DNA from 4 places in the Streptomyces sp. NPDC056486 genome. Region 3 is predicted to be linked to each of the others. Evidence: riboswitches for the same ligand, from Rfam matches in the RefSeq annotation. Region 3 holds a riboswitch; each other region holds the start of a gene.
What was found. A riboswitch is a leader RNA that binds a small molecule or an ion and turns the genes downstream of it on or off. The one in region 3 is predicted to bind cyclic di-AMP.
Positions count from the first base shown of each region.

Region 1: linked by a shared signal. The riboswitch ahead of ACFQ7F_RS40845 (M23 family metallopeptidase) and the one ahead of ACFQ7F_RS25060 (transglycosylase family protein) in region 3 are both predicted to bind cyclic di-AMP.
Region 2: linked by a shared signal. The riboswitch ahead of ACFQ7F_RS25575 (M23 family metallopeptidase) and the one ahead of ACFQ7F_RS25060 (transglycosylase family protein) in region 3 are both predicted to bind cyclic di-AMP.
Region 4: linked by a shared signal. The riboswitch ahead of ACFQ7F_RS20275 (C40 family peptidase) and the one ahead of ACFQ7F_RS25060 (transglycosylase family protein) in region 3 are both predicted to bind cyclic di-AMP.

Region 1 covers NZ_JBHTSF010000197.1:6,713-13,857, reverse strand. Annotated here, with positions in the region: gene ACFQ7F_RS40855 (PrsW family intramembrane metalloprotease) at 30-1,376, shown strand; gene ACFQ7F_RS40850 (aldo/keto reductase) at 1,373-2,317, opposite strand; gene ACFQ7F_RS40845 (M23 family metallopeptidase) at 2,502-3,593, opposite strand; cyclic di-AMP (ydaO/yuaA leader) riboswitch at 3,605-3,751, opposite strand; gene ACFQ7F_RS40840 (PP2C family protein-serine/threonine phosphatase) at 3,973-5,229, opposite strand; partial or broken gene ACFQ7F_RS40835 (MFS transporter) at 5,400-5,654, opposite strand; partial or broken gene ACFQ7F_RS40830 (pyridoxal-5'-phosphate-dependent protein subunit beta) at 5,677-5,850, opposite strand; gene ACFQ7F_RS40825 (hypothetical protein) at 5,997-6,365, opposite strand; tRNA gene ACFQ7F_RS40820 (tRNA-Met) at 6,457-6,530, opposite strand; gene ACFQ7F_RS40815 (alginate lyase family protein) at 6,618-7,145, opposite strand, start outside.
Region 2 covers NZ_JBHTSF010000070.1:37,995-45,139, reverse strand. Annotated here, with positions in the region: gene ACFQ7F_RS25580 (GntR family transcriptional regulator) at 1-597, opposite strand, end outside; gene ACFQ7F_RS25575 (M23 family metallopeptidase) at 832-1,635, opposite strand; cyclic di-AMP (ydaO/yuaA leader) riboswitch at 1,648-1,811, opposite strand; gene ACFQ7F_RS25570 (M16 family metallopeptidase) at 2,009-3,394, opposite strand; gene ACFQ7F_RS25565 (M16 family metallopeptidase) at 3,391-4,740, opposite strand; gene ACFQ7F_RS25560 (DNA topoisomerase (ATP-hydrolyzing) subunit A) at 4,960-7,145, shown strand, end outside.
Region 3 covers NZ_JBHTSF010000068.1:11,823-18,967, forward strand. Annotated here, with positions in the region: gene ACFQ7F_RS25050 (cytochrome P450) at 1-1,327, shown strand, start outside; gene ACFQ7F_RS25055 (transglycosylase family protein) at 1,464-2,474, shown strand; cyclic di-AMP (ydaO/yuaA leader) riboswitch at 2,656-2,847, shown strand; gene ACFQ7F_RS25060 (transglycosylase family protein) at 2,851-3,570, shown strand; gene eno (phosphopyruvate hydratase) at 3,846-5,132, shown strand; gene ACFQ7F_RS25070 (septum formation initiator family protein) at 5,251-5,730, shown strand; gene ACFQ7F_RS25075 (DUF501 domain-containing protein) at 5,788-6,324, shown strand; gene ACFQ7F_RS25080 (exopolyphosphatase) at 6,321-7,145, shown strand, end outside.
Region 4 covers NZ_JBHTSF010000047.1:21,225-28,369, forward strand. Annotated here, with positions in the region: gene ACFQ7F_RS20260 (amidase) at 1-1,133, opposite strand, end outside; gene ACFQ7F_RS20265 (ATP-dependent Clp protease proteolytic subunit) at 1,341-1,976, shown strand; gene ACFQ7F_RS20270 (hypothetical protein) at 1,984-2,292, shown strand; cyclic di-AMP (ydaO/yuaA leader) riboswitch at 2,647-2,819, shown strand; gene ACFQ7F_RS20275 (C40 family peptidase) at 2,823-3,296, shown strand; gene ACFQ7F_RS20280 (DUF6328 family protein) at 3,458-4,048, shown strand; gene ACFQ7F_RS20285 (LysE family translocator) at 4,002-4,631, opposite strand; gene ACFQ7F_RS20290 (LysR family transcriptional regulator) at 4,731-5,642, shown strand; gene ACFQ7F_RS20295 (ATP-binding protein) at 5,631-6,101, opposite strand; gene ACFQ7F_RS20300 (helix-turn-helix domain-containing protein) at 6,371-7,145, shown strand, end outside.

The sequences.
Region 1 (7,145 bases), on a different contig from region 3:
CCACCCCCGTCCCTCGTTAGGGTCAACGGGTGGCCACCCGTTCTCCGTACCCGCACCCGATGCCCCCCGCAGGGCCCGCCGGGCTGCGACACGCACGCTGGTGGCAGCGGCGGGCGATACGCGCGGCCGCCCTGGTCACGCTGCTCGCCCTGTCGGGCCTGGTCATCCTGGCCCTGGTCAGGGAGCAGACCGGCACCCAGGGCTTCCTGGTCGGGCTCGGCCTCGCGACGCTGCCCGTGCCGCTCCTGGTGGCCGCCTTCCGCTGGCTGCAACGGGTCCAGCCCGGCCCCTGGCGGAATTTACTCTTCGCCTTCGCCTGGGGAGCCTGCGCCGCCGCCCTCATAGCGATCGTCGCCAACAGCTTCGCGACCCGCTGGATAGCCACCGCCACCGCCGACCCCACCAGCGCGGACACCCTCGGCGCGACGGTCATAGCGCCGATCGTCGAGGAGAGCGCGAAAGCCGCGGCCGTGCTGCTCGTCTTCCTCTTCCGCAGACGCGAGTTCACCGGCATCGTCGACGGCGTGGTGATCGCCGGAGTGACCGCCACCGGCTTCGCGTTCACCGAGAACATCCTCTACCTCGGCAGCGCCTTCGGCACCGACCAGCTCAACGGCGGGACCGGGCTCGCGTCAGTGACGGCGGCGACCTTCTTCGTACGCGTCGTGATGTCGCCCTTCGCGCACCCGCTCTTCACCGTGCTCACCGGCATCGGCTTCGGCATCGCCGCGCTCAGCTCCGACCGGCAGAACTGGCGCCGCGTCCTGCTCCCGCTCTGCGGGCTCCTTCTGGCGATGGGCCTGCACGCCCTGTGGAACGGCTCGGCGAGCTTCGGGGACTACGGATTCTTCGCCGTGTACGCGCTCTTCATGCTGCCGTCGTTCGGCCTGCTCACCTGGCTGGTGATCTGGATCAGGCAGCGCGGCCTGCGCATCGTGCGCGCCGAACTGCCCGCGTACGCGCTCGCGGGCTGGCTCACCGCGCCCGAGCCGTACGCGCTCGGCACGATGCGTGCCCGCACCCTCGCCCGCGACTACGCCTCGTACACGCAGGGCAAGGCAGCGGCGCGCACGGTCGGCCAGTACGAGACGTACGCGACCTCTCTCGCGCTCCTGCGGCACCGGGGGCGCAAGGGGCGCGCGGGCGCCGACTTCGTCGTACGGGAGCGGGAGCTGCTGCACGCGCTGTGGGAGCGCCGCGACGCGGCACGGCCCGCTCTCGCCTACGCGGCGCGCGCGACGGCACCGGTGCTCGTACCGATGCCGCCGCCTTACGGGTACCCGCAGCCGTACGGGTACCAGCAGCAGAGCCCCTACGGATATCCGTACGCCCAGCCTGCGATGCCCTACCCCGCGTACAACCCCTACCGCGGCTAGGCGGAAGCCGCCGTGAGCGCCGACACCTCGGCGTCCGTCAGTTCGAGCTCCCCCACCGCGAGCAGCGCGGGCAGCTGCTCGACCGTACGGGCCGACGCGATCGGCGCCGCCACCGTCGGCTGCGCCGCGAGCCACGCGAGGGCCACGGTCGCGATCTCGGCGCCGCGGTTCTTGGCGACCTCGTCGAGCGCGGCGAGCACCCGTCGGCCCCGCTCGGTCTCCAGGTGCTTGCCCGCGCCCTCGGCCCGCGCGCTGTCGACCTGCGTGCCCGGGCGGTACTTTCCGGTCAGGAAGCCGGCGGCGAGCGCGTAGTACGGGACGGCGGCAAGGCCGGAGCGCGAGGCGACCTGCTCGAGCGGGCCCTCGTACGTGTCGCGCGAGACGAGGTTGTAGTGCGGCTGGAGCGCCGAGTAGCGCGCGAGGCCCTCGCGGTCGGAGAAGTCGAGGAACTCCTGGAGCCGCTCGGCGGTCACGTTGGACGCGGCGATGGCGCGCACCTTGCCGGACTTCACCAGGTCGTCGAGCGCGCCGATGATCTCCTCGACGGAGACGGTCGGGTCGTCGTAGTGCGTGTAGAAGAGGTCGATGTAGTCCGTGCGCAGACGGCGCAGCGACTCCTCGGCACCGGACTTGATGGTGCTCGCGGACAGACCCTTGAAATCGGGGTGGGCGCCGACCTTGGTGGCGAGCACGACGTCGGAACGGTTGCCGCGCGCGGCCAGCCAGTCGCCGATGACGTGCTCGGACTCGCCGCCCTTGTTGCCGGGCACCCAGGCCGAGTAGACGTCGGCGGTGTCGATGAAGTTGCCGCCTGCGGCGGTGTAGGCGTCGAGCACGGAGAAGGACTGCGCCTCGTCGGCCGTCCAGCCGAAGACGTTGCCGCCCAGAGCGAGCGGGAAGACATCGAGGTCGGACGAGCCAAGCTTGCGGAGAGAAGTCATACGGTGCTCAACGCCCATACGGACCGCAACATTCCGCACAACTCGGAGAGCGGGCGTGCCGAACCGGCAGCCCTGACGTCGGGGGGTTGTCGCCAGGACCGCCGGAGTTCAACGGCTGCTTCACAGCCTGCTTCAGAGGCTGCTTCAGAGCATCTGAAGCAGCCTCTGGATCAGAGCGACTGGATCAGAGCGACTGGCCCTTGCCACGCAGCCACGCCGCCGGGTCAACGCCGGTGGAGTCGCCGCCCGGGTGGACCTCCAGGTGGAGGTGGGCCCCGGTGACGTTGCCGGTCGCGCCGACGCGGCCGATGACCTCGCCGGTGGTGACCTTCTGGCCGACGCTGACGCTCATCGAGGACTGGTGGCAGAACCACAGCTCGGTGCCGTCGTCGAGTTCCAGGACCGTGCGGTAGCCGTACGCCCCCGCCCAGCCGGCTTCCTTGACGGTGCCGGAGTGGATGGCCTTGATCGGCGTGCCCGTGGGAGCCGCGAAGTCCAGCCCTGTGTGGTAGCCGGAGGACCACATGGAGCCGGGCTGACCGAAGGTGCCGGTGAGCGTGTACGAGGCGACGGGGAGTGTGAAGCTCTTCGCGAGCTTGGCCAGGCGCTCCGCCTCGGCCTTCTTCTTGGCCTCCGCCTCGGCCTTCTTCTTCGCGGCGGCCTTCTCGGCGGCGATCTTCTTCTCGGCCGCGGTCTGCTTGGCGGCGGCCTGTGCGGCTGCCTGCTTGACGGCGGCTTCTTCGGCCGCCTTCTGGACCGCGTCGTCCGCCTGGTCCTGCTGGTTCTCGGCCTGCTCCATGATGCGGGCCCGCAGCGCCTCGCCCGCGTCCGTGTTGCCCTGCTCGGCGTCGGCGGTGCTGATCCCGGCGGCACTCAGCGGCGCGGCGGCCACCGCGACGCCGTTCTCCGCGGCGGCGGAGTCGGAGGAATCGGAGCCGTCGGATATCAAAGACCCCACGCCCGGGAGGGACTTGGCCTCCGGCAGCGAGTCCGTGACGGCCGACATGTCCGGCATCTCGATGGAGACCGGGGGCTTGCCGCCCTGCGCGGTGGCGATGCCGCCCGCGCCGACAGCGGCGATGACGCCTACGCCGAGAACCGTGGAGCTGCGGGCGAGCCCGCCACCGCCCCGCTTGTGGACGCGGTGCCTGCCGCGGACGGGACGGATGGACTCCTCGGTGGGATTCCATTCCTCCCAGGAATTGTCGTCGTACCCACCGAAATCGTCGTCATTCGGTACGTAAGCGCCTTGGGGGGCAGGGCGGTTGGACGCCACGGAGGCGCACTCCTTTCCTTCCTTCTCGCCTACCGGGTTAGCTGACGGGTTCGGAGCAGGAAGGTCTCCTACGAGCATCTGGCACGGATGCACAGATGACCGATTCACCCCAATTGGTGGTTCCCCGGCTCCCTTGCGGGATTAGGCGCGTGCGCGCGGAGCCGACTCGAGTGTCGGTTGGGACGACCGCGCTGCGTTATCGAACGTTAATAGACGGCGGGGTCGTATTCCAAGCTGTTCCAGTTGATCGTTAACAGATCTGGCCGGTACTTAACGGGACACCGATGGCCGGAACGGGGCGAGTTGACCCCACTTCTTCACACACTGGAGCTTCACATTTCCTTGACAGTACGTCAGTTGTTATGCGGAGTGGTGTCCTTCAGTCACGGCCCGTGACATCGATCTCTGTCGCATCGGTCCCCGCCGCATCGCTCCCTGCCGCCAACGGCCGCCGCACCGCGAGCAGCGCCATGTCGTCGGTCGTCCCGCCCCCGGTGTGCCGCCGCACTTCCTCGGTGAGCGTGGCGAGGAGCACGTCCGGGCCATTGGGTCCAGGGAAGATCCGGCCACCGAGCCGGGCGGCCGGATCGTAGAACTCGCCCCGGCTGTCACGCGCCTCGGAGAGCCCGTCGGTGTGGAGCAGGAGCATCGCCCCCGGCGGGAACTCCGTCTCGTCCGCGCGGTCCGGCCAGGCGCCCAGTTCACCCATCCCGAGCGGCAGCGCGGGCTCGGTCGCGGACAGCACGCACAGCCGCCCGTCGCCGCGCAGGAGCAACGGCCCCGGGTGCCCACGGTTGATGAGGCGTACGAGACCGTCGCTGTGCGGGATCTCCGCGAGGATGGCGGTGGTAAATCCTTCGAAGTCGTCGAGCCCGTCGCGCCGCGTGCCCTCACGCGCGAGGGCACGCTCAAGGCGCTGGGCGACCGCCTCCAGCGTGGTCTCCTGCTCGGCGGCCTCCCGGAACGCCCCGATGACGACGGCGACGGCCGCCACCGCGCCCATGCCCTTGCCCCGTACGTCGCCGACGATGACGCGTACGCCGTGCGGGGTGTCCTGGACGGCGTACAGATCACCCCCGATGAACGCGTCGGCCTCCGCGGCCTCGTACCGCGCCGCGACATCGAGCCCGCCGATCCGGGGATCCGGCTGCGGAAGTACGGCGCGCTGGGCGGCCTCGGCGATGGAGCGGGCGGAGGCGAGCTGTTCGTCGCCGCGGCGTACGACACGGTTGATGAGGACGGCGAGCACGGCGACGGTCACCACGGTGAACACCTCGGTGACGGCATCGACGTCGGTGCCGGTGTTGGTCTTGAAGTGCAGGCCGAGCACGGCGAGGGAGGCACCGGCGCCGATGAGGGTGGTGCTGAGCAGCGAGTAGAAGGGTGCGGCGACGAGCGGGGCGGCGGTGAAGAGGGGCGCGGCGGTGAATTGGGGCGGGGTCGAGATGTCGTAGACGATCCCGACGACGATGAGCAGCAGCGGAAGGGCCCGCACGAACGTCCGCTCATGTCTGACGACGGGGCTCTTGCCGGAAGCCCCGCGCGGCCGCCTGCCGGGAGGTCGGCTCACGGACCTGCCCGCGGGCTTACCCGAACCCGCACTCGCGCCCTCGCCCTCGCTCTCGCCCGGCCCCATGCCCGTCACCCCCTCCCCTCGGCCGCCTCGCCCGCCGCTTCCTCCTCGCTGCCCCACCGGTCTTCTCCTGCCGAATCCCGCGACCAGGACAGATCCATGGCCACGCTCGTCCAGGGTTCCCGGAGCGGGGGCGCGGGGCGACCGGTGTGGGCCGACCGGGTTAGGCCGGGTCAGGGCTTGTCGGCGAACCGCACCCCGGCCGGCTGTGGGGCCAGGCGGCCCGCCCTGGAGAGGCCGCGCAGGGCGAGCGCGCAGCTGGCGCCCAGGGCCGCGAGGCCGAGCCAGAGCACCGCGGGGGCGGACCGGGTGGCGCCCAGGAGCGCGCCGGTCGCGAGGTTCCCCGCGGTGATGCCGATGCCGCACACCGTGTTGTAGAGGCCGTAGTGCGTGGCCACCCAACGGTCACCGGACAGCGCGACGACCGACGATGTGCACGGGATGCCCCCAGCGCACCCGTGCCCGTTCGACCATGTGGAGGGCGGCGCGGTCCTTGATCCCACCGAAGTTGAAGCCCTCCAGCTTGGCCCAGTAGCCGCGCCCGCCGTCCGGGGACGGCTCGTCGATCCAGAGCACGGGTGTGTTCCCCACGGCGGCCGCCGCGGGCTGAAGCTTGCTGATCATGTACGTGATGTCCTTCGGGTACTCAGGCACTCGGTACGGGGAAACTGCCGCAGGCACCTCGGACACCTCGGACACCTCAGGCACCTCAGGCCCCTCTGGCACCTCTGGCACCTCAGGCGCCGCGGAACGCGCGCACTGCGCACCCGTCAGTTCCGGTCCACCCCGATGGCGACGAGAAGCCGCTGCCCCGCGAGCGGTGGCCCGGCCCGCGTCCGCGCGCACCCCGCGCGCCCGCTCCCCCCACCGCTTCCCCACCCGCTCCACCGCACGAACGGCCACGCCGCCGCCCGTCCACCGCCTCCGCGCTCGCCCCGCTTCCGCTCCGCCGACGCCCCCACGGCCTGCCGCCCGGCACCGGCGTGCTCCGCGTGCCCAGCCCCCGGACAGACGTGGTGCGCCGGAGCGACCACGCTGGTTCCCGCAGGGGCGAGACCGTGGTGGCCGTGGCACGCGCCGACGAACAGCGCACAGGCGGCGAGCAGCACCACCGACAGCACGGTTCGCAGACGACTCATAGTGACCATGAAACTACGCACCGCACGCACACTTACGCAAAAAACACCGAAGGCCCGGATCCAGTAATGGATCCGGGCCTTCGGTCTTTAGTAGCGGGGACAGGATTTGAACCTGCGACCTCTGGGTTATGAGCCCAGCGAGCTACCGAGCTGCTCCACCCCGCGCCGTTGAATGCAACTCTACGCCATCAGGGGGAGTGAAAGCGAACCGGCCGAGAACCACCGGCGAACACGGCGAACGGAGCCCGCCGCTCACGCGTTCTCGGCGTGCGTCAGCGTCTCCCAGGCCACGAACAGACCGTCCGTTCCCTCGGGCCGCTGCTTCCGCGTGAGCCTCTCCGTCTCCGGCAGGTCCAGCTTCATCCGATCCCGCAGGTGATGGAGACCGACCTCGGTGTCGGGCCCCATGTCGCGCCGCACCTTGCCGCCGCACAGCCACCCCGGCGCCTTGGCGCCCAGCTGGTACTTGGCGTGGAATTCGAGCGCGGCCCGCAGCCGCTCCTTGACCTCGCCGTACAGATCCACGCCCTGATGCCAGGCGGTCTCGGCGATGTGCGCGGTGGCCGCGAGCGAGTAGCTGGCGTGCTTGAAGTTGCGGCAGGTCTCCTGGGAAAGCCCGTCGGCGAAAGTCTTCTGCCCGAACCAGTACTTCTGGAGCTTCTCCGGGGTATTGATGCCGCTGCCCGCGGGCGAGACGGGCAGTGGTCCGTCCGACTTCAGATAGAAGTAGGCGGGCACGCGGGTCCTGAAATGCGTGACCGCTTTCTCGAAGGACTCGTG
Region 2 (7,145 bases), on a different contig from region 3:
CGACCGTTCCGCGTGGGCCGCGGCGAGCGACCTGGCCCGTTCCGCGTCCCCGCGAGCGACCGCGTCGACGATCGCGGCGTGCTCCGCCCAGGACTCCGCGGGGGCGGCCGACGTCTCGACGACGTACATCCAGGCGATCTTGTGCCGGAGCTGGGTGAGCAGAGCCGTGAGGCCCGGGCTGCCGGACGACTGGGCGAGCGTCTCGTGGAACCAGCCGCCCAACGAGCGCAGATCCTCGCTCTGACCGCGCCTCGAACGGTCCTGGCCGAGCCTGACGAGGCCACGCAGGACCTTCAGGTGCGCATCCGTGCGGCGCTGTGCGGCGCGGGCCGCACCAAGGGGCTCCAGGAGCATGCGTATCTCCAGGAGGTCGGCCGCCTCCTGCTCGGTGGGCTCCGCGACGCACGCGCCCGCATGTCTGCGCGTGACGACGAAGCCCTCGGCCTCCAGGGTGCGCAGGGCCTCGCGCACGGGGACGCGGGAGACTCCATAGCGGCGTGCGAGCAGTTCCTCGGTGAGCCGGCCACCCCGTTCGTAGACACCGGAGACGATGTCGTCCCGGATGGCCGTGCATACCGAGTGCGCGGGAATGCGCATGACCTGACCTCCGCCTTAATCCCCGCGAAACGCGGTCGATCGACGCCTTTTCAGTGACCCTATTGCAGGGCGGCTGAATTTCCGATGGCGGGCCGAAATCCATGGATATATTTTGGCCAAAGGCGGCACGGGTGCGGTTCGGGGGCACTCGGGTACCGCGAAAGCCCCGGCTCTCGACGAGCCGGGGCTTTCGGTGGATCAGATGCGCTTCGTGCGACGGTCCGGGGTCAGGGATCAGACGCCGACGTCGTGCGCGCGGAGGTACGCGACCGGGTCGATGTCCGTGCCGTAGTCCTCGCCGGTGCGGGCCTCGAAGTGGAGGTGCGGGCCGCTGGAGTTGCCGGTGGAGCCCGAGAGGCCGATCTGCTGGCCCGGAGTGACCGCCTGGCCGACGGTGACGCCGAGGGACGACATGTGGCCGTACTGGGTGTACGTGCCGTCGTTCATCTTGATGACCACGTTGTTGCCGTAGGCACCGCCCCAGCCGGCCTCGACGACGGTGCCGGAGCCGACCGCGTGGACCGTGGTGCCGGACGCGGCGTGGAAGTCGATGCCGGTGTGGCTGCCGGAGGACCACATGCCGCCGCCGGTCTGGTAGCCCGTGGAGACGGACGAGCCGGTGATCGGGGAGACGTAGCTGTTCAGGCGCTTGCGCTCGGCCTCGCGAGCAGCACGCTCCTTGGCCTCGCGCTCCTTCTTGGCCTTGGCCTTCGCCTCGGCCTCGGCCTTGCGCTTGGCCTCTTCGGCCTTCTTCTTGGCGGCTTCTTCGGCCTTCTTGGCCGCTGCCGCGTCGTCGGCGGCCTGCTGCTGGGCAGCGGCCTGCGCGTCGATGCTCTGGGCGAGCGAGTCGCCGACGGAGACCGCCTGGGTGAGGCCGGTGTGCTCGAGGGCCACGGCGTCGTCGGCGGCGAGGGCCGGAGCGGCCAGGCCTCCTATGACACCGGTGGTGGTGAGGGCTGCGACGCCCGCCACGTTCGCGGTCGTACGCGTGAGGCGGCTCGGGCGACGGTGCTTCCCGGTGGCACGGGTGAACGCCATGAAGCGGCTGATCCTTTCCTTCCTTCTCGCCTACCGGGTTAGCTGACGGGTTCGGAGCAGGAAGGTCTCCTACGAGTCCCTCGCCTCACGGCAAGGTTCCCGATTCACCCCAAGGGGACATGTGGGTCCCCGGCTCCCCTGGCTCGCGCCGTACGGGGACTCGGCGATGACTGTCCGGTGCCGCGGGTGCGGCGTACTGCATGACGAACAGCCGGACCGACGCTAAGCGGGGCGTCTTTCAAACGACAAACGGATCAGAGTTTTTGTAGCGCACGCCACAGGGCAGACACGTAACCTCCATACTAATTCGGACATATGAGGACCCCGGTAGCAAATTCCAGCCACCGGGGTCCCGATATGTCCTGACTGTCACTCAGCCCGTGACCACACTCACTTCACCGATGCCGAGCGCCCTGACGGGCTCCTCGATCTGTGCGGCGTCACCGACGAGCACCGTCACCAGGCGGTCCTGCGGGAAGGCGCTCACCACGGCGGCGGTGGCCTCCACGGTGCCGGTCGCGGCCAACTGGCGGTACAACTGCGCCTGGAAGTCGTCCGGAAGGTGCTGCTCGACCTGATCGGCGAGGGTGGCCGCGACGGACGCCGCCATCTCGTACTTGAGCGGGGCCACGCCCACCAGGTTCTGCACGGCGACGTCGCGCTCGGCGTCCGTGAGGCCGTCGGCGGCGAGGGTGCGCAGCACCTTCCACAGGTCGTCGAGCGCCGGTCCTGTGGACTCGGTGTCCACCGAGCCGCTGATGGCCAGCATCGCGGCACCGGTGCCGTCCGGCGCGGAACGCAGGACCTGGGCGAACGACCGTACGCCGTAGGTGTATCCCTTCTCCTCGCGCAGGACGCGGTCGAGGCGCGAGGTGAGGGTGCCGCCGAGGCAGTACGTGCCGAGCACCTGCGCGGGCCACACGCGGTCGTGCCGGTCCGGTCCCACGCGGCCGATGAGCAGCTGCGTCTGGACGGCGCCGGGGCGGTCCACGATGACGACACGGCCGGTGTCGTCGGCGGTCACCGGGGGCACCGGGCGCGGCTCGGCCGTGCCGCCCGTCCAGGAGCCGATGGTGTCGGCGAGGACGGCGTCCAGGTCGACGCCGGTCAGGTCGCCGACGACGACGGCGGTCGCCGTGGCGGGACGCACGTGCTTCTCGTAGAAGGCACGCACCGCCGCCGAGTCGATGGCCGTGACCGTCTCCTCGGTGCCCTGGCGGGGGCGCGACATGCGCGACGTCGCCGGGAACAGCTGCCGGGAGAGCTCCTTGGCGGCGCGACGACCCGGGTTGGCGGCCTCGTGCGGGATCTCGTCCAGGCGGTTGCGTACGAGGCGTTCGATCTCGCTGTCCGCGAAGGCGGGGGCGCGCAGGGCGTCGGAGAGCAGGCCGAGCGCCTTCGGGAGGCGGGAGACCGGCACTTCGAGGGAGACGCGGACGCCGGGGTGGTCGGCGTGCGCGTCCATGCTGGCGCCGCAGCGGTCGAGTTCCGCGGCGAAGTCCTCGGCGGAGTGTTTGTCGGTGCCTTCGTTGAATGCCCTCGCCATGATCGTGGCGACGCCGTCGAGGCCCGCGGGCTCGGCGTCGAGCGGCGCCTCGAGGTGGATCTCCACGGCGACGACCTGCTGGCCGGGGCGGTGGCAGCGCAGCACGGTGAGGCCGTTGTCCAGGGTGGCTCGCTCGGGCGCGGGGAAGGCCCACGGCCGTGCGGTGCCTGCCTGGGGCTGTGGGTGGAACTGCATCGTCGCGGCCTCGGTCACTTCGCCGCCTCCTCTTCGTCCTCGTCGGTGGCTTCGGCGCCCTCAGGGGCCGCTGTGGGCTCGTACACGAGCACCGCGCGGTTGTCGGGGCGCAGGCGGGCCGCTGCGGCCGCCTTGACCTCTTCGGCGGTGACGTCCAGGACGCGCCCGACGGCGGTCAGGGCGAGCTGCGGGTCTCCGAACAGGACGGCGTACCGGCACAGTTCGTCCGCGCGTCCTGCCACGGTGGAGAGCCGGTCGAGCCACTCGCGCTCCAGCTGTGCCTGGGCGCGCTCCATCTCCTCGTCGGTGGGGCCCTCTTCCGCGAAGCGGGCGAGCTCCTCGTCGACGGCGGCCTCGATGACGGGGACCTCGACGTCGCCGGACGTCTTCACGTCGAGCCAGCCGAGCGAGGGGGCCCCGGCGAGGCGCAGCAGGCCGAACCCGGCCGCCACCGCGGTGCGGTCGCGGCGCACCAGGCGGTTGTAGAGCCGCGACGACTCGCCGCTGCCCAGGACAGTGAGCGCCAGGTCGGCCGCGTCGCACGCGCGCGTGCCGTCCTCCGGGAGGCGGTAGGCGGCCATCAGGGCGCGGGCCGGTACCTCTTCCTCGACGACCTCGCGCAGCTCCTCGCCGATCGTGTCGGGCAGCGAGCCGTCGCGCGGCGGCTGCTTGGCGTCGTTCGAGGGGATGGACCCGAAGTACTGCTCGACCCAGGCGAGGGTCTGCTCCGGGTCGATGTCGCCGACGACCGACAGGACGGCGTTGTTGGGCGCGTAGTACGTACGGAAGAAGTTCCGCGCGTCCTCCAGCGTCGCCGCGTCCAGGTCGGCCATGGAGCCGATCGGGGTGTGGTGGTAGGGGTGGCCCTCGGGGTACGAGAGGGCGGTCAGCTTCTCGAACGCCGTGCCGTAGGGAACGTTGTCGTAGCGCTGGCGGCGCTCGTTCTTGACGACGTCCCGCTGGTTCTCCATGGATTCTTCGTCGAGCGCGGAGAGCAGCGAGCCCATCCGGTCGGCTTCCAGCCACAGGGCCAGCTCGAGCTGGTGTGTGGGCATGGTCTCGAAATAGTTGGTGCGTTCGAAGCTCGTGGTGCCGTTGAGCGACCCGCCCGCACCCTGCACCAGCTCGAAGTGGCCGTTGCCGTGCACCTGCTTCGAGCCCTGGAACATCAGGTGCTCGAAGAGGTGAGCGAGGCCCGTACGCCCCTTGACCTCGTGGCGCGAGCCGACGTCGTACCAGAGGCAGACCGCGGCGACCGGGGTCAGGTGGTCCTCGGAGAGCACCACGCGCAGGCCGTTGGCCAGCCGGTGCTCGGTCGCTGTCAGGCCGCCGGAGCCGGCCTCGGCTGTGGCCGTGTGACCCATGGGCATGTACGTCCCTTCGATCGCGAAAAGCTGGAAATTCTGCCAGTCGTGCCACTGTATGCAAGCGTGCTGACAACCGGTGAAGTTCCCGCTCCGCGCTCGGCGTAGTCGCGGTCGAAGTCCGGGTCGTGGTCGGCGTTGTCAGTGGGACAGAGCACAATGGTCGGCGTCAGATCCCGTTGATGCCCTGGCAGACACCGTGAAGGAGCCGCAGCAGCGATGGCCCGCCGCAGCACGAAGACCCCGCAGCCCGACGAGTCGTTCGAGGAGAAGATCCTCGACATCGACGTCGTCGACGAGATGCAGGGCTCCTTCCTCGAGTACGCGTATTCGGTCATCTACTCGCGCGCCCTGCCGGACGCCCGCGACGGCATGAAGCCGGTGCACCGCAGGATCGTGTATCAGATGAACGAGATGGGCCTGCGCCCCGACCGCGGCTATGTGAAGTGCGCCCGTGTCGTGGGCGAGGTCATGGGTAAGTTGCACCCGCACGGCGACGCGTCGATCTACGACGCCCTGGTGCGCATGGCCCAGCCCTTCTCCATGCGCCTGCCCCTGGTGGACGGGCACGGCAACTTCGGCTCGCTCGGCAACGACGACCCGCCGGCCGCCATGCGGTACACCGAGTGCAAGATGGCCGACGCGACGTCTCTGATGACGGAGTCGATCGAAGAGAACACCGTCGATTTCGAGTCGAACTACGACGGCCAGGAGCAGGAGCCGGTCACCCTCCCTGCGGCCTATCCGAACCTTCTGGTCAACGGCTCGTCGGGCATCGCCGTCGGCATGGCGACGAACATGCCGCCGCACAACCTCGGCGAGGTCATCGCCGCCGCCCGCCACCTGATCAAGCACCCCGGGGCCGACCTGGAGACGCTGATGCGTTTCGTGCCGGGCCCGGACCTGCCCACGGGTGGCCGCATCGTCGGCCTCTCCGGGGTCAGGGACGCGTACGAATCAGGGCGCGGCACCTTCAAGATCCGCGCGACGGTGGCCGTCGAGAACGTGACGGCCCGCCGCAAGGGCCTGGTCGTGACGGAACTGCCCTTCTCCGTAGGACCCGAGAAGGTCATCTCGAAGATCAAGGACCTGGTCGGCTCGAAGAAGCTCCAGGGCATCGCCGACGTCAAGGACCTCACGGACCGCTCGCACGGCCTGCGTCTGGTCATCGAGATCAAGAACGGCTTCGTCCCTGAGGCCGTCCTGGAGCAGCTCTACAAACTGACGCCGATGGAGGAGTCCTTCGGCATCAACAACGTGGCCCTGGTGGACGGCCAGCCCCTCACGCTCGGCCTCAAGGAACTCCTCGAGGTCTATCTCGACCACCGCTTCAACGTCGTGCGCCGCCGCAGCGAGTTCCGCCGCAGCAAGAAGCAGGCGAGGCTGCACCTGGTCGAGGGGCTCCTTGTCGCCCTTTTGGACATCGACGAGGTCATCCGGCTCATCCGCTCCAGCGACAACTCCGCACAGGCCAAGGAGCGCCTGATGGAGCGCTTCTCGCTGAGCGAGATCCAGACGCAGTACATCCTGGACACGCCGCTGCGCCGCCTGACCAAGTTCGACCGTATCGAGCTGGAGTCCGAGCGCGACAAGCTCAAGGCCGAGATCGACGAGCTGACCCGGATCCTGGAGTCGGACGCGGAGCTGCGCAAGCTGGTCTCCGCCGAACTGGCCGCCGTGGCCAAGAAGTTCGGCACTGACCGGCGCACGGTCCTCCTGGAGTCGGCGAGCACCCCGGCGCCCACGGTCTCGCTGCAGGTGGCGGACGACCCGTGCCGCGTGCTCCTCTCATCGACCGGCCTCCTGGCCCGTACGGCCAATGGTGAGCCGTTCGCCGAGAGCGACACCAAGCGCGTCAAGCACGACGTGATCGTCTCCGCCGTCCCCGCGACCGCGCGGGGCGAGGTGGGCGCGGTGACGTCCGAGGGACGGCTGCTGCGCCTCTCCGTGGTCGACCTCCCGCAACTTCCGGAGACGCACGCGGCACCCAACATCTCCGGAGGTGCGCCGGTTTCGGAGCTGCTCTCCCTGGAGGGGGACGAGAGCCTGATCTGCCTGATGACCCTGGACGAGTCCTCACCGGGCCTCGCCCTCGGCACCCAACAGGGCGTGGTCAAGCGCGTGGTCCCGGACTATCCCTCCCACAAGGAGGAGTTGGAGGTCATCACCCTCAAGGACGGTGACCGGATCGTCGGCGCGGCCGAGCTGCGCACGGGTGAGGAGGACCTGGTCTTCATCACGGACGACGCCCAGCTCCTGCGGTACCAAGCCGCGCAGGTACGCCCGCAGGGCCGTGCCGCGGGCGGCATGACGGGGATCAAGCTCGCGGACGGCGTCAAGGTCATCTCCTTCGTGGCGGTGGACCCGGCCGTGGACGCCGTGGTCTTCACGGTGGCGGGCTCGCG
Region 3 (7,145 bases):
CCCCGCAGCCTGCCCCGCAGGGGCGCACGCCCCCATGCCCGAGGCCCAGGGGCCAGACCCCGCCCAAGGACCAGAACTCTTCACCTGGGAGTTCGCCACCGACCCCTACCCCGCCTACGCCTGGCTCCGCGAGCACGCCCCCGTGCACAAGACGCGGCTCCCCAGTGGCGTGGAGGCCTGGCTCGTCACCCGGTACGTCGATGCCAAGCAGGCGCTCGCCGATCCGCGGCTCAGCAAGAATCCGGCCCATCACGGTGTGCCCGCGCACGGGAAGAGCAAGACCGGGATCCCGGGCGAGCGCAGCGCCAACCTCATGACGCATCTGCTCAACATCGACCCGCCGGACCACACGCGCCTTCGCCGCCTCGTCTCCAAGGCCTTCACGCCCCGCCGTGTCGCCGAATTCGCGCCACGGGTGCAGGAGTTGACGGACCGTCTCATCGACCAGTTCGTCGAGAAGGGGGAGGCCGACCTCATTCACGACTTCGCCTTCCCGCTCCCCATCTACGCCATTTGCGATCTGCTCGGGGTGCCCCGCGAGGATCAGGACGACTTCCGCGACTGGGCGGGGATGATGATCCGCCACGGGGGAGGTCCCAGGGGCGGGGTCGCCCGGTCCGTGAAGAAGATGCGCGGCTACCTCGCCGAGCTGATCCACCGCAAGCGTCTCGAACCCGGCGACGACCTCATCTCGGGGCTCATCCGCGCCTCCGACCACGGCGAGCACCTCACCGAGAACGAGGCCGCCGCGATGGCATTTATCTTGCTTTTTGCCGGTTTTGAGACGACCGTGAACCTCATCGGCAATGGCACTTATGCCCTGCTCACCCACCCCGAACAGCGCGAGCGGCTCCAGGAGTCCCTCAAGGGCGGCGACACCGGACTCCTGGAGACCGGGCTCGAGGAGCTCCTCCGCTTCGACGGACCCGTCGAACTCGCCACCTGGCGGTATGCCACCGAGCGGCTGACCGTCGGAGGGGAGGACATCGCCGTCGGTGACCCCGTTCTCGTCGTCCTCGCCGCCGCCGACCGTGACCCGGAACGCTTCGACCGACCGGACGCGCTCGACCTCTCCCGGCGCGACAACCAACACCTCGGCTACGGCCATGGCATTCATTACTGTCTCGGTGCGCCGCTCGCCCGGCTCGAAGGGCAGACCGCCCTCGCGACGCTTCTGCGGCGCCTTCCTGACCTGCGACTCGCGGCGGAACCTGGTGATTTGAGATGGCGTGGCGGGCTCATCATGCGTGGACTCCGTACGCTGCCCGTGGAGTTCACACCCGCACAGCAGAGCAAATATCAGCCACTTGAAGCGCCGTCCAGCTGACGAGCCGTCAAGACTGTGACTTTCACGTGATCTCCGCTGCATCGACTTGTGACAAGCGTTCGACTCCCGCTACGTTCACCGACGACTCGGCATCCCGTGTCGCAGTCGTCGCTCCAGTCACGCGAAAGGCAACCGCATGCTCTCCGGCAATGGTCGTCACCGACGCCCCCGCCAGGCCCCGGCCCTGATCGTCGCGGCAGGAGTCGCAGGATCGGCCATAGCCATCCCGCTGCTCGGCGCCACCAGTGCGAGCGCGGCGGACGCCGCCACGTGGGACAAGCTCGCGGAGTGCGAGAGCGGCGGGTCCTGGAGCGCGGACGCGGGCAACGGGTACTACGGCGGGCTCCAGTTGTCGCAGCAGGTCTGGGAGGACAACGGCGGCCTCGACTTCGCGCCGAGCGCCGATCAGGCCAGCCGCTCGCAGCAGATCTCCGTCGCCGAGAAGGTTCTCGACGATCAGGGGGTCAAGGCCTGGCCGAGCTGCGCGCCGGTCGCAGGCCTCACCGAGGACGGTGCCGCCGCCGACGTCGACCCGGGCGCTCCGATCACGACGACGCCTTCCGACGAAGCGACGGAGTCGGGCGACTCCGGTGCGTCGGACGGGTCGGACGGGTCGGATGAATCGGATGAGCCGAGCACGTCGCCGAGTGAGTCGGCCGACCCCTCGGACAGTGCCAAGTCTTCGGACGAGCCTTCAGATGAGCCGTCGGGCGAGTCCTCGAAGAAGCCCTCCGGTGACTCCGGCAAGTCCGGCGCCGACGACGAGTCGCGAGACAAGAATCACGACGAGTCGGGTGATTCGGATGACTCGGGCAAGTCCGGGCAGAGCGATGAGACTTCGCCGACCCCCACTCCCACCACCGGCGAGGGCGAAGGCCGCCACCGCGGCGACAGCGCGGACGGCAAGCCGTCCGGCGACGACTCCCGCGAGGGTTCGGGCCGGCACGCCTCGCGCGGCGACGAGCGACAGCAGGACGCCTCGGACGGGACGTACACGGTCCGCTCCGGAGACAACCTCTGGGCCATCGCGGACGACCACGACGTGAAGGGCGGGTGGACCGAGCTGTACGCCGAGAACGAGAAGGCCGTCGGCTCCGACCCCGATCTCATCCTTCCCGGTCAGAGCCTCGATTTGGGCGAAAAGTAGGGGAAGTTGGCGACTCGCTTTGCGCCTGATGTCCGGATTGGCGCAAGTGAGACATGGGTCTCAGAAGCCCTGATCGTCTTTGGAATTCGGCCGTCGGCATGACTACGGTCGTGACCGCTCGCCACAGCGGGCCCCGCCGGTCGGTACGCCGAGTCCTGCCAACGGCCGTTCGGGAACAGTCGTCGCGTAAGCGCCGTAGGCAGGAGCGGGGGAACCAAGGTTTCCGCCGGGCCCGGCCGTTCAGCATCGCGAGAGCGAGGCGGACGAGCGGACGGGAACGGCTAGGGGTTAAGCCGCGCTCAGGAAGCGCGGCCGGGCAACTTCATCGGCCCGAACCCGACAGCTCACCTCGCAGGCGTCGGTGAGGGGATCACTCATGCTGTTTTCCAGCAAGGGCAAGCACCGCCGCCCGTCCAAGGCCACCCGTGTCGCCACGCTCGCGGGCGTCACCGGTGTCGCCGTCGCCGCTCCGCTGATGGCGGCCGGCCAGGCCTCCGCCGCGACGAACTCCGAGTGGGACGCCGTCGCGCAGTGCGAGTCCGGCGGCAACTGGTCGATCAACACGGGCAACGGCTACACGGGCGGCCTGCAGTTCTCGTCGTCCACCTGGGCCGCGTACGGCGGCACGAAGTACGCGTCCAGCGCGGACCAGGCCTCCAAGGCCCAGCAGATAGAGATCGGCGAGAAGGTCCTCGCGGGCCAGGGCAAGGGTGCCTGGCCGAGCTGCGGTGTCGGCCTCTCGGGCGCTTCCAACGAGGGTGGCGGTGCGCAGGAGAGCGCCCCGCAGCAGACCCAGGAGCAGCCCAAGAACGAGCCCAGCGCCCAGACCGAGCAGCCGCAGCAGGCCGCTCCGAAGCAGGCCGCGCCGAAGCCCGAGGCTCCGAAGACCGAGTCCAAGAAGACCGTCGAGACCCCGACCGGCAAGACGGTCAAGAAGGGCGACGGCGAGTACAAGGTCAAGAAGGGTGACACCCTCTCCAAGATCGCCGAGGCGAAGGACGTCAAGGGCGGCTGGCACAAGGTGTACAAGCTCAACGGCGACATCATCGACAACGCCGACATGATCTTCCCGGGTCAGCAGCTGCACCTCAGCTAAGAGGAGCCTGCTGCAGCTCGGCGGAGAAGCTGAGAGAGGCGGCGGCGCTTCGGCGGAGGCGCCGCCCGCCCCACCCCGTCCCCACGGGTCCACCCCGCCCCGGTGCGCGTATCCCCCGTACGCACCGGGGCGGGGTTTGTTTTGTTCCGTTCGGAAACTTTTTGCTCTCGGTTTGTCCATAGGGCGGCGGCTCGGCTCGCTCTTGCCCGGGAGCCGGTTAGGCTCGTGTCCGCGAGGCCAACGCCCCGCGTACCCGCGTCACATCCCAGAAGGAGATGCTCGTGCCGTCCATCGACGTCGTCGTAGCCCGGGAAATCCTGGACTCCCGAGGCAACCCCACGGTCGAGGTCGAGGTCGGCCTCGACGACGGCAGCACGGGTCGTGCCGCCGTTCCGTCCGGTGCGTCCACCGGTGCTTTCGAGGCCATCGAACTCCGTGACGGTGACCCCAACCGTTACCAGGGCAAGGGCGTGGAGAAGGCCGTCCTCGCCGTCATCGAGCAGATCGGCCCGGAGCTCGTCGGGTACGACGCGACCGAGCAGCGCCTGATCGACCAGGCGATGTTCGACCTCGACGCCACCGACAACAAGGGCTCGCTCGGCGCCAACGCCATCCTCGGCGTCTCGCTCGCCGTCGCGCACGCCGCGTCGGAGGCCTCCGACCTGCCGCTCTTCCGCTACCTCGGCGGCCCGAACGCGCACCTGCTGCCCGTTCCGATGATGAACATCCTGAACGGCGGGTCGCACGCCGACTCGAACGTCGACATCCAGGAGTTCATGATCGCGCCGATCGGCGCCGAGTCGTTCTCCGAGGCCCTGCGCTGGGGCACCGAGGTCTACCACACGCTGAAGAAGGTCCTGAAGGACAAGGGCCTCTCCACCGGCCTGGGCGACGAGGGCGGCTTCGCCCCGAACCTGGACTCCAACCGCGCCGCGCTCGACCTCATCCTCGAGGCCATCAAGCAGGCCGGTTACGTCCCCGGTGAGCAGATCGGCCTCGCTCTCGACGTCGCCGCTTCCGAGTTCTACAAGGACGGCAAGTACGAGTTCGAGGGCAAGTCCCGCTCGGCCGCCGAGATGACCGAGTACTACGAGGAGCTCGTCGCCTCGTACCCGCTCGTCTCCATCGAGGACCCGCTGTTCGAGGACGACTGGGCGGGCTGGAAGGTCCTCACCGACAAGCTGGGCACCAAGGTCCAGATCGTCGGCGACGACCTCTTCGTCACCAACCCGGAGCGCCTGGCGCGCGGCATCGAGGAAGGCGCCGCCAACTCGCTGCTCGTCAAGGTCAACCAGATCGGTTCGCTGACGGAGACTCTGGACGCCGTCGAGATGGCCCAGCGCAGCGGCTTCAAGTGCATGATGTCGCACCGCTCCGGCGAGACCGAGGACGTCACCATCGCCGACCTCGCCGTCGCCACCAACTGCGGCCAGATCAAGACCGGCGCCCCGGCCCGCTCCGAGCGCGTCGCCAAGTACAACCAGCTCCTGCGCATCGAGGAGATCCTGGACGACGCCGCGGTGTACGCGGGCCGTTCGGCGTTCCCCCGCTTCAAGGGCTGAGCACTGCTCCTGAGCCCCGGCTCGGGCTTCGGCTCCGCTGAGTAGTTACCTACGTCCTCGTACTCGGTCCCGTACCGTGTGCGAGGACGTACGTACGTATCGGGGAGGCGGGGCACACATGGCCGTGAAGGACCGCGACCGGTTCTCCACCGCGACCAGGCTGCGGCTGCTCGGCGAGCAGACCGCGGAGCGTGTCTACCGCTCCCAGACGAAGCGTCAGGCGCGCCGCTCCCGGCTCACGGGACGCGCCGCGCTCCTCGCGCTCGTCCTCTGCTCGCTGGTCGTCGCGCTCGCCTACCCGATAAGGCAGTACGTGTCGCAGCGCGCGGAGATCGCCGATCAGCGCCGCGAGCAGGCCGAGCACCGCGAGAACGTCGAGAAGCTGCGGGACGAGAAGGCCCGCTGGCGGGACGACGCGTACGCGGAGCAGCGTGTCCGGGAGCGGCTGCACTATGTGATGCCGGGCGAGACCGGCTACACGGTGATCGGTCCCGGGGCGGCGAAGACGCAGCGCACCGACCAGGGGGCGGCCGCCAGGCCCTGGTACTCGAACGTCTGGGACGGCGTCGACAAGGCCGACAGCCCGGACGAGGACTGACTTCTCTCACCCGTACCTCTCGTCTACCTCTCGTAGCGAACCGATCGAAAGACAGGCATGGAAACGCCCCCGCCGACCACCCCGCGCACCGAGCCCACCGACGCCGACGTCGAGGCCTTCAAGCAGCAGCTCGGCCGTCCGCCGCGCGGTCTGCGGGCCATCGCCCACCGCTGCCCGTGCGGGCAGCCGGACGTCGTCGAGACGGCGCCGCGCCTTCCGGACGGGACGCCGTTCCCGACGACGTACTACCTGACGTGTCCGCGGGCCGCCTCCGCGATCGGCACTCTTGAGGCCAACGGCGTCATGAAGGAGATGTCGGAGCGCCTGAAGACGGACCCCGAGCTCGCCGCGGCCTACCGCGCGGCGCACGAGGACTACATCGCGCGCCGTGACGCCATCGAGGTCCTTGAGGGCTTCCCGAGCGCGGGCGGCATGCCCGACCGCGTGAAGTGCCTGCACGTCCTGGTCGGCCACTCGCTGGCCGCGGGCCCCGGTGTGAACCCGCTGGGCGACGAGGCGATCGCGATGCTCCCCCAGTGGTGGGCCAAGGGAGCGTGCGTGACGCCGTGCGCCGATCAGGAGTCCGCCAAGTGACCCGCGTGGCAGCCATCGACTGCGGCACGAACTCGATCCGCCTCCTGGTGGCGGACGCCGACCCCGCGACCGGCGAGCTGGTCGACCTGGACCGCAGGATGACGATCGTCCGCCTGGGGCAGGGAGTGGACAAGACGGGGCGCCTCGCCCCCGAGGCACTCGACCGCACCTTCGCGGCCTGCCGCGAGTACGCCGAGGTCATCAAGGAGCACGGCGCCGAGCGCCTGCGCTTCGTGGCGACCTCCGCGTCCCGCGACGCCGAGAACCGCGACGACTTCGTCCGCGGCGTCCTGGACATCCTCGGAGTCGAGCCGGAGGTCATCAGCGGTGACCAGGAGGCCGAGTTCTCCTTCACGGGTGCGACGAAGGAGCTGGCGGGCAGCGACCACCTCGCCAAGCCCTACCTCGTCGTGGACATCGGCGGCGGCTCCACGGAGTTCGTCGTCGGCGAGGACCAGGTCCGCGCCGCCCGCTCGGTCGACGTCGGCTGTGTGCGCCTCACGGAGCGGCACATCCGCACCGACCCGCCCGCGCCCGCCGAACTCGACGCGGTCCGCGCCGACATCGGGGCAGCGCTCGACCTGGTCGAGCGGACGGTGCCGATCGGCGATGCCCGCACCCTGGTCGGCCTCGCGGGTTCGGTGACCACGGTGGCCGCGATCGCACTGGGCCTCGACGCGTACGACTCCGAGGCGATCCACCACTCCCGTGTCTCCTACGAGCAGGTCGCCGAGATCGTCGGACGCCTGACCCGCTCCACGCACGACGAGCGCGCGGCGATCCCGGTGATGCATCCGGGGCGGGTGGACGTCATCGCGGCG
Region 4 (7,145 bases), on a different contig from region 3:
CTTACGCGGTGGAACAGTTCGCCGTGCAGCACGGTGGCCCGCTCCAGGTCGATGCCGGTGAGCGTTCGCCCCTGCCGTACGTTCCGGACCAGGCTGGGCTTCATCCGGTCGGCCGCGGTCTCCACAAGCTCGCCGAGCGCCAGATGGAACTGCCAGGCGCGGAAGGTGCGGAACACCTCGTCGGCGCCGGAGAGATCAGGGCACGCCTCCTCGACCGTGCACCCGAGGTCGGCGAAGACCGTGACAGCGGGCGCGAACACGTCGGTGACCTCGCGGTCGACCGGCACCGCTCCGCCCAGGTCAGGCGACCAGGCGATCCGCAGCCCCGTCAGATCCCGCTCCAGTGATCCGCCGAACGCACTCCCCGGTGTCTCCAGGGCGATCGGCGAGCGAGGGTCGGGCCCGGCGACGACGGACAGCAGCAGGGCGGCGTCGGCGACCGTGCGCGCCATCGGCCCCTGCACGGCCATCGTCGACCACGGGGTGGTGTCCGGCCAGCTCGGCACCCGGCCCGGCGAGGGGCGCAGGCCCACCACGTTGCAGAAGGACGCGGGGTTGCGCAGGGAGCCGCCCATGTCGCTGCCGTCGGCCAGGGGGTGCATTCCGCACGCGAGCGCCGCCGCCGCTCCCCCGCTGCTGCCGCCCGCCGACCGCTGAAGGTCGTACGGGTTGCGGGTGGCGCCGAAGACCGGATTGACGGTGTGCGAACCGGCCGCGAACTCGGGCACGTTGGTCTTGCCGATGGTGATCGCCCCGGCGGCGCGGATGCGCTCGACGATCAGCTCGTCGCGGTCCGGGACGTTGTCGGCCAGGAGCGGCGTCCCGTAGGTGGTCCGGATTCCGCGGGTGTCGTGCGTGTCCTTGTGGGCGATGGGCAGCCCGTGCAGCGGGCCGAGCGGTTCACCGCGCGCTGTCTGTTCGTCGGCGGTGTACGCCTCGTCGAGCGCGCGCTCCGCCGAGAGGGTCACCACGGCGTTCACGGCGCCGTTGACCTGCTCGATCCGGTCCAGGTGCGCCTGGACGACCTCTCGCGCGGACAGCTCGCGGGTGCGGATCCGGGCGGCGAGCTCGCGGGCGGTGAGGTGAACGAGCTCCGCGGCGCCGGGGACTCGGTGGGCTTCTTCAGGGCTCATACGACGCTTTCGGCTCGGGGCGGTGGGCTGCTGGCGTTCGTTGCCGCGTTCTCGGCATGCGCTTTCAGCGAGCGGCTGAAACACGGCCCGTCTGTTGACTCCGGCGGATCACCCGAACATGCTCCTCACCACGACGTTACGTACGTCCTGTACGTTTTTTACAGGAAGCCTTGGGGCAGCCGACCCCCGGTAGAGGAGAGACGTGCCATGAACCGACCGTTCGCCCGCTATGTCCTGCCCGAGTTCACCGAGCGCACCAGCACGGGACAGCGGACCGTCGATCCGTACTCGAAGCTGCTCGAAGAGCGCATCGTCTTCCTCGGGACGCCGATCGACGACACCTCCGCCAACGACGTGATGGCGCAGTTCATGCACCTCGAACACCAGGCGCCCGACCGCGACATCTCGCTCTACATCAACTCCCCCGGCGGCTCGTTCAGCGCGATGACGGCCATCTACGACACGATCCAGTTCGTCACGTGCGACGTGGAGACGACCTGCCTGGGCCAGGCCGCGTCGGCGGCCGCCGTCCTCCTTGCCGCGGGCACCCCCGGCAAGCGATGCGCGCTGCCCGGCGCCCGGGTCCTCATCCATCAGCCCTCGCTCGCCGAGCCGGTCCACGGTCAGGCGACCGACCTGGCGATCCAGGCCGAAGAGCTCCTGCGCACCCGGGCCAAACTGGAGAAGCTGCTCGTCCGGCACACGGGCCGGAGCCCGGAGCGCGTCGCGGCCGACATCGAGCGCGACAAGATCCTCAGCGCCCCCGAAGCAGTCGAGTACGGCCTGGTGGACCGGATCATCGCGAGCCGCAAGTCATCCCCGCGCACCCCGGGCGCGAGGTGAGCCACCGGTGCTGCCGCCCGAGCTTCCTCCCCTGCCCGCACTCACCCGCGCCGAGGGCGAGTTGATCGACCGATACCTCGAAGTGGTCGACCTGGTCGGCCGGATCAACCCGGCGCGCGCCTCGGACACCTACGGCGGGCTGCGCGCGGCCCAGGCCCTGGTGGGCAGCGCAACCGCACTGCGGGACGCCCTGACGCTCATGCACCAGCGGGGCGAGAGCGCCGTGCACGCGCCGACGCTGGCCCGAGCGCTACGTGTGCTCGACGGCGAGCGGCGAGCCGGGCGGGTCACCGTGCCACCCCCGTCGGCATCCTGAGCACCCATCACCACAGCTCTGACGCCCGAACCGTCCGGGACGGGGCTCAAACGAACCAAACGGGCTACCTCGTTCGGCGTAGACGTTCGTAGTCATTTGTGCCGTCTGCAGTTGCGTCAGATGTGTACGCGATGGCCGGAATTCCTCGTTCCGGTGCTGGTCGAACGATCGTCGGGTTCCTCGGTCCGGTCCCGAATCAGACCTTGTCCACCCGAACGGTTCAGCCGTGAGGAGCCTCACAAAACGCCGTTTCGGCTCGGAATTCGCACCCTTGACGGGTCAAGATCCCTTCCGACGACAAGCCCCCGCCACAGCGGCGGGGCGGTCCGGGCGGACGCCGAGTCCTGCCGCCACCCGGATGACCGGTCGACATCGGTGCATCGGCAGGAGTGGAGGACCCAGGCATGACGGGTCGGTCCGGAAGGTCCGGACGCCGACCCTTGGGGTGAAGCCGCACACCGCGGCCGGGCAACTTCGCCAGCCCGAATCCGACAGGTCATCCTTCACAGGCGGCTGACGAAGGGTTGCGCATGACCGCGCTGAATCATGTTCCGTCGCTGCTCGCCAGGGCCGGCTCCGTATCGGTCCTCACGCTCGCCGTCGTAGGCGGCACCCTCGTGGCCCCAGGGCTCACGACGGAGGCAGAGGCCGCGACGCACGGGACCAAAGCGCTCAAGATCGCCGCCTCCAAGAAAGGCTCGCCGTACCGCTGGGGAGCGACGGGGCCACACAGGTTCGACTGCTCCGGCCTGACGCTCTACTCGTTCAAGCGCGCGGGCAAGAAGCTGCCTCGCACCGCCGCACAGCAGTACAACAAGACCCGCCATGTCTCGGCGTCGAAACGCTCCCGCGGCGACCTGGTCTTCTTCCACTCCGGCCGGAACGTCTACCACGTCGGCATCTACGCCGGGAAGGGCCGGATCTGGCACGCCCCGAAGTCGAACACCGTGGTGCGGCTCGAGAAGATCTGGACGAAGAGCGTCTGGTACGGCAGGGTGCGCTGATCACCCGTCACTGAACGTCAGCTGTCGGACGGCGGCGGGGGCCTCACGGCTGCCGCCGCCGCTCGGCCGATCCATTGCCGGCCCTCGCCCGGCCCACGCCAGGCCCTCTGATCGGCGCGCCCGCCAGGCGTGGACGGCGCCCACACGGATACTCGTGCGCCATGGCCGAAAACAACGGTGCCCCCATCGCAGGCGACCCGCCTCCGCGCAACGAGACGAGCTTCGAGCGCGCCGACCGCAATTTCTCCGAGATCCTCCAGGAGCTGCGCGTCACACAGGCCGGGGTGCAGATCCTCTTCGCGTTCCTGTTGACGCTCGCCTTCACCGAACGCTTCCCCTCGCTCGACACGGTGCAGCGCGCCACGTACGTCACCACACTGCTGCTCGCCGTCCTGTCCGCCGCGCTGTTCACCGCACCGGCCGCCGTGCACAGGTCGCTGTTCGGGCAGCACTCCAAGCCGCGGATCGTGCGGGTGTCGTCCCGCCTCGCCGGTTTCGGCATGGTGGTCCTGGTGTTCGCGCTCGCCGGTTCCGTGCTCCTGGTCGTGGACGTGGCGGTGGGCCGCACCGGTGGGATCATCGCGAGCGCGGGCACCCTTGTGGTGTGTGCGGGCCTCTGGGGCCTGCTTCCCGTCCTGGTGCGCGGCGCGGGCAAGGGCGAGTACGACGACGACACCGGCAGCGGCACCGGCGGGTCGGACGGCGTCACGCCGTCAGGGCCTCGGCCAGGAGCACCAGGCCAAGGACGCTGAGCACGACGCCCGTGCCGCCCTCGATCGCACGAGCCGTACGCGGCCTCCGCAGCCATCGGCCGAGCCGGTCCACCAGGAGCGCGACGACCGGGAACCACACCAGGGCCAGGGCCACGATGATGGACGCGAGCAGCAGTGTCCTGGGCATCGCGGGGCTGCCCGCGGGTACGAACTGGGGCAGCACGCTGAGGAAGGTGATGGGTGCCTTGGGGTTGAGGGCGTTGGTGAGGAAGCCCTGCCGCAGACTGCCCCCGGCTGCTGACCGCTCCTCACCCTCCGGCGCGCCGAAGCTCTGCGGCGCACGCGCCGCCGACCGCAGCGCGCGGTACCCGAGGTACAGCACATAAGCCCCGCCCATGATCTGCAGCACCCGGAACAGCGTGGGGACCGCCGCCAGGACGGCCGCGACCCCGGCCACCGCGAGCACCGTGTGCACCACGAGCCCGCCCGCGACACCGATCGCGCAGACGATTCCGGCGCGGCGCGATGCGAGGGCGTTGCGTACCACCACGGCGAAGTCGGCGCCCGGCACGGCGACCATGCCCGCGGCGACTCCGGTGAAGGCGACCAGTTGAGCGTCCATGGCCTCAAGGCTGCCTTCCTTCTGCCTTCAGCAGGTATGTGGAATATCCTGGGTCTGCCTTAAGCAGGCGTTTAGCCCCCCCGGCACCGGGAGACTTCCATGTACGACCCGACGCGGCTCGCCGCACTGGTGGCGGTCTCCGAGGCCGGGTCGATCACCCGCGCCGCCGAACGCCTCGGCTACACCGTGCCCGCCCTCTCCCAGCAGCTGGCCAAGCTCGAACGGGAGGCGGGCACCTCGCTCCTGGTCCGGCATCACCGCGGGGCACGGCTCACCGGCGCGGGTGAGCTGCTTCTGGCGCGGGCACGCCGGGTCCTCGACGAGATGGAGCAGGCCCGGCACGAACTGGCCCAGCTGGCGGGCCTGTCCGGCGGCAGCCTGCGCGTGGGGACCTTCACCACCGCCGGGATCCATCTGATGCCGCCCGCCCTCACCGCGTTCCGCCGCGCTCATCCGGACATCGAACTGACGGTGCGGGACTATGAACCGCCGCTCGGCGTCGCGGCCGTGGCTGCGGGCGAGGTCGACCTGGCCCTCACGCACACCTATGAGCCCGCGGATGCGGTGCCTCTGCCCGCGTCCGTGTCAGCGGAGCCGGTCCTTGTCGAGGAGTTGGTCCTGGTGACCTCGCCAGGACACGCGCTCGCGAGCGCCTCGTCACGACTGCCCCTGAGCGAGCTCGCCGGTCAGCCGCTGATCAGCATGGCGCCGACGCATCCACCCCGACAGGGCGTGGAGTCCGCGCTAGTCCGGGCCGGGGCGACCCCCGCGGTCCTGGTCGAGACTCCGGGGTACGCACTGGTGTGCGCGCTGGTCAGCGCCGGGCTCGGCGTCGCCGTCGTACCGGAGATGGTGGCGCGGACGGCGGTCACCCCGGTGGGGGTCAGGCCGCTTGAGCCGGGGGATCTGCGCCGTACGATCTCGGTCGTCCACCGCTCCGACGGATCGCATCCCGCGGCGGACACCTTCCGGGCGCTGCTCCGTGGGGCCTTCGGACGCTCAGCGGGGTGAGGGCGAAGCCGACGGAGCCGCTGTGGTGTCACCTCTGATCGTCGCGGTCCACGGCAGCGCGATCCAGACCGTCTTGCCGCCCTCGGGAGTGGGCGTGACCGAGAGCCTGCCCCCGCACTCCATGGTCAGCCAGCGGATGATCACCAGGCCGCGGCCGTTGTCCTGCTGGACCGCGGCGGGCAGCCGCTTCGGGTAGCGGGGGTGGCTGTCGGTGACGCCGATGCGCAGTTGCTCCTCCCGGTCCAGCTCGATCTCGACCGTGAAGGTGGGCGACTGGCCCCGGGTGTGCTGGACGGCGTTCGTGGCGAGTTCGGAGACGATGAGCCGGACCGTGTCAGCCACTTCCGTGTCGCCCGGGAGGCCCCACTCGGACAGGACGTTCAAGACGTACTTCCGGGCAGCGGAGACCGAGGCAGGATCGCTCGGCAGGGTGACGGATGCTTCCTGAAGGTCTGCCATGGCGACGCGGTCCCTTTCCCACCGGGGCTCGGCTCCGACTCGTAGCGGAAGGCACGAGGACAGTCCCGGAATGGTGCTTTGCGCCAGCCTGCCACTCCTGGGGTGCTCACAGGTGGCCATCCACCAAGATGTGCATATATCTGTCGCTCGAAGCGGTGAACTCTGCTACGGAAGACCGTATTTGGGCGCGAGGCCGACGCTTCCTCTACTGTCGCCGGTGAAAGGCCTGAGGAGTCCGGGACAGAGGCTCCGTCGGGAAGGAGACGGACATGCGGTACGGTCCCGCGGTGCGCCGCCGGAAACTCGGTGCCGAGCTCCGCGCGCTGCGCTCGCACGCCGGACTCACCAGCGGCCAGGCGGCGGACCGGGTCGGCTGGCATCAGTCGAAGGTCAGCCGGATCGAGACGGGGCGTAGCGGCGCCAAGGCGGCCGACGTACGCCTGCTGCTCGAGGCGTACGAGGTGAAGGACCCGCAACTGCGTCAGTTGCTGGTCGCGCTTGCGGGCTCCGAGGACGACGGCGGGCGCCGCCACTGGTGGCATGCCTACCGCGAGCTGCTGCCGCCCGCCTACCGCGACTTCATCAGCCTGGAGTCGCAGGCCTGCCGGGTCCGCACCCTGGAGACCACCGTCGTGCCGGGCCTGCTGCAGACTCCGGACTACGCGCGTGCGGTGACGCGGGCAGCGCTCGACGGAAGGCCGGACGAGCAGGTGGACGCGCTGGTCGAGGTACGGCTGGCCCGCCAGGACGTGCTGCGCACGGCTCCGCCGCTGCGCCTGAGCGTGGTCCTGGACGAGGCCGTGCTGCACCGGCCGGTGGGCGGCAGCCAGGTGCTCGCGGGCCAGTTGAAACGGTTACTGGAAGCCTCGCGCCTCCCTCACGTGCGGATTCAGGTGCTGCCGTTCGCCGCCGGGGAGCATGTGGGTCTCATCGGCTCTTTCGTTATTTTCTCATTTCCGAACATTGCTGATCTGGATGTGGTTGTTCTCGACCACTTGACGAGTAGCCTCTACCTCGAACGGAGAGAGGACCTCCAGGCGTACA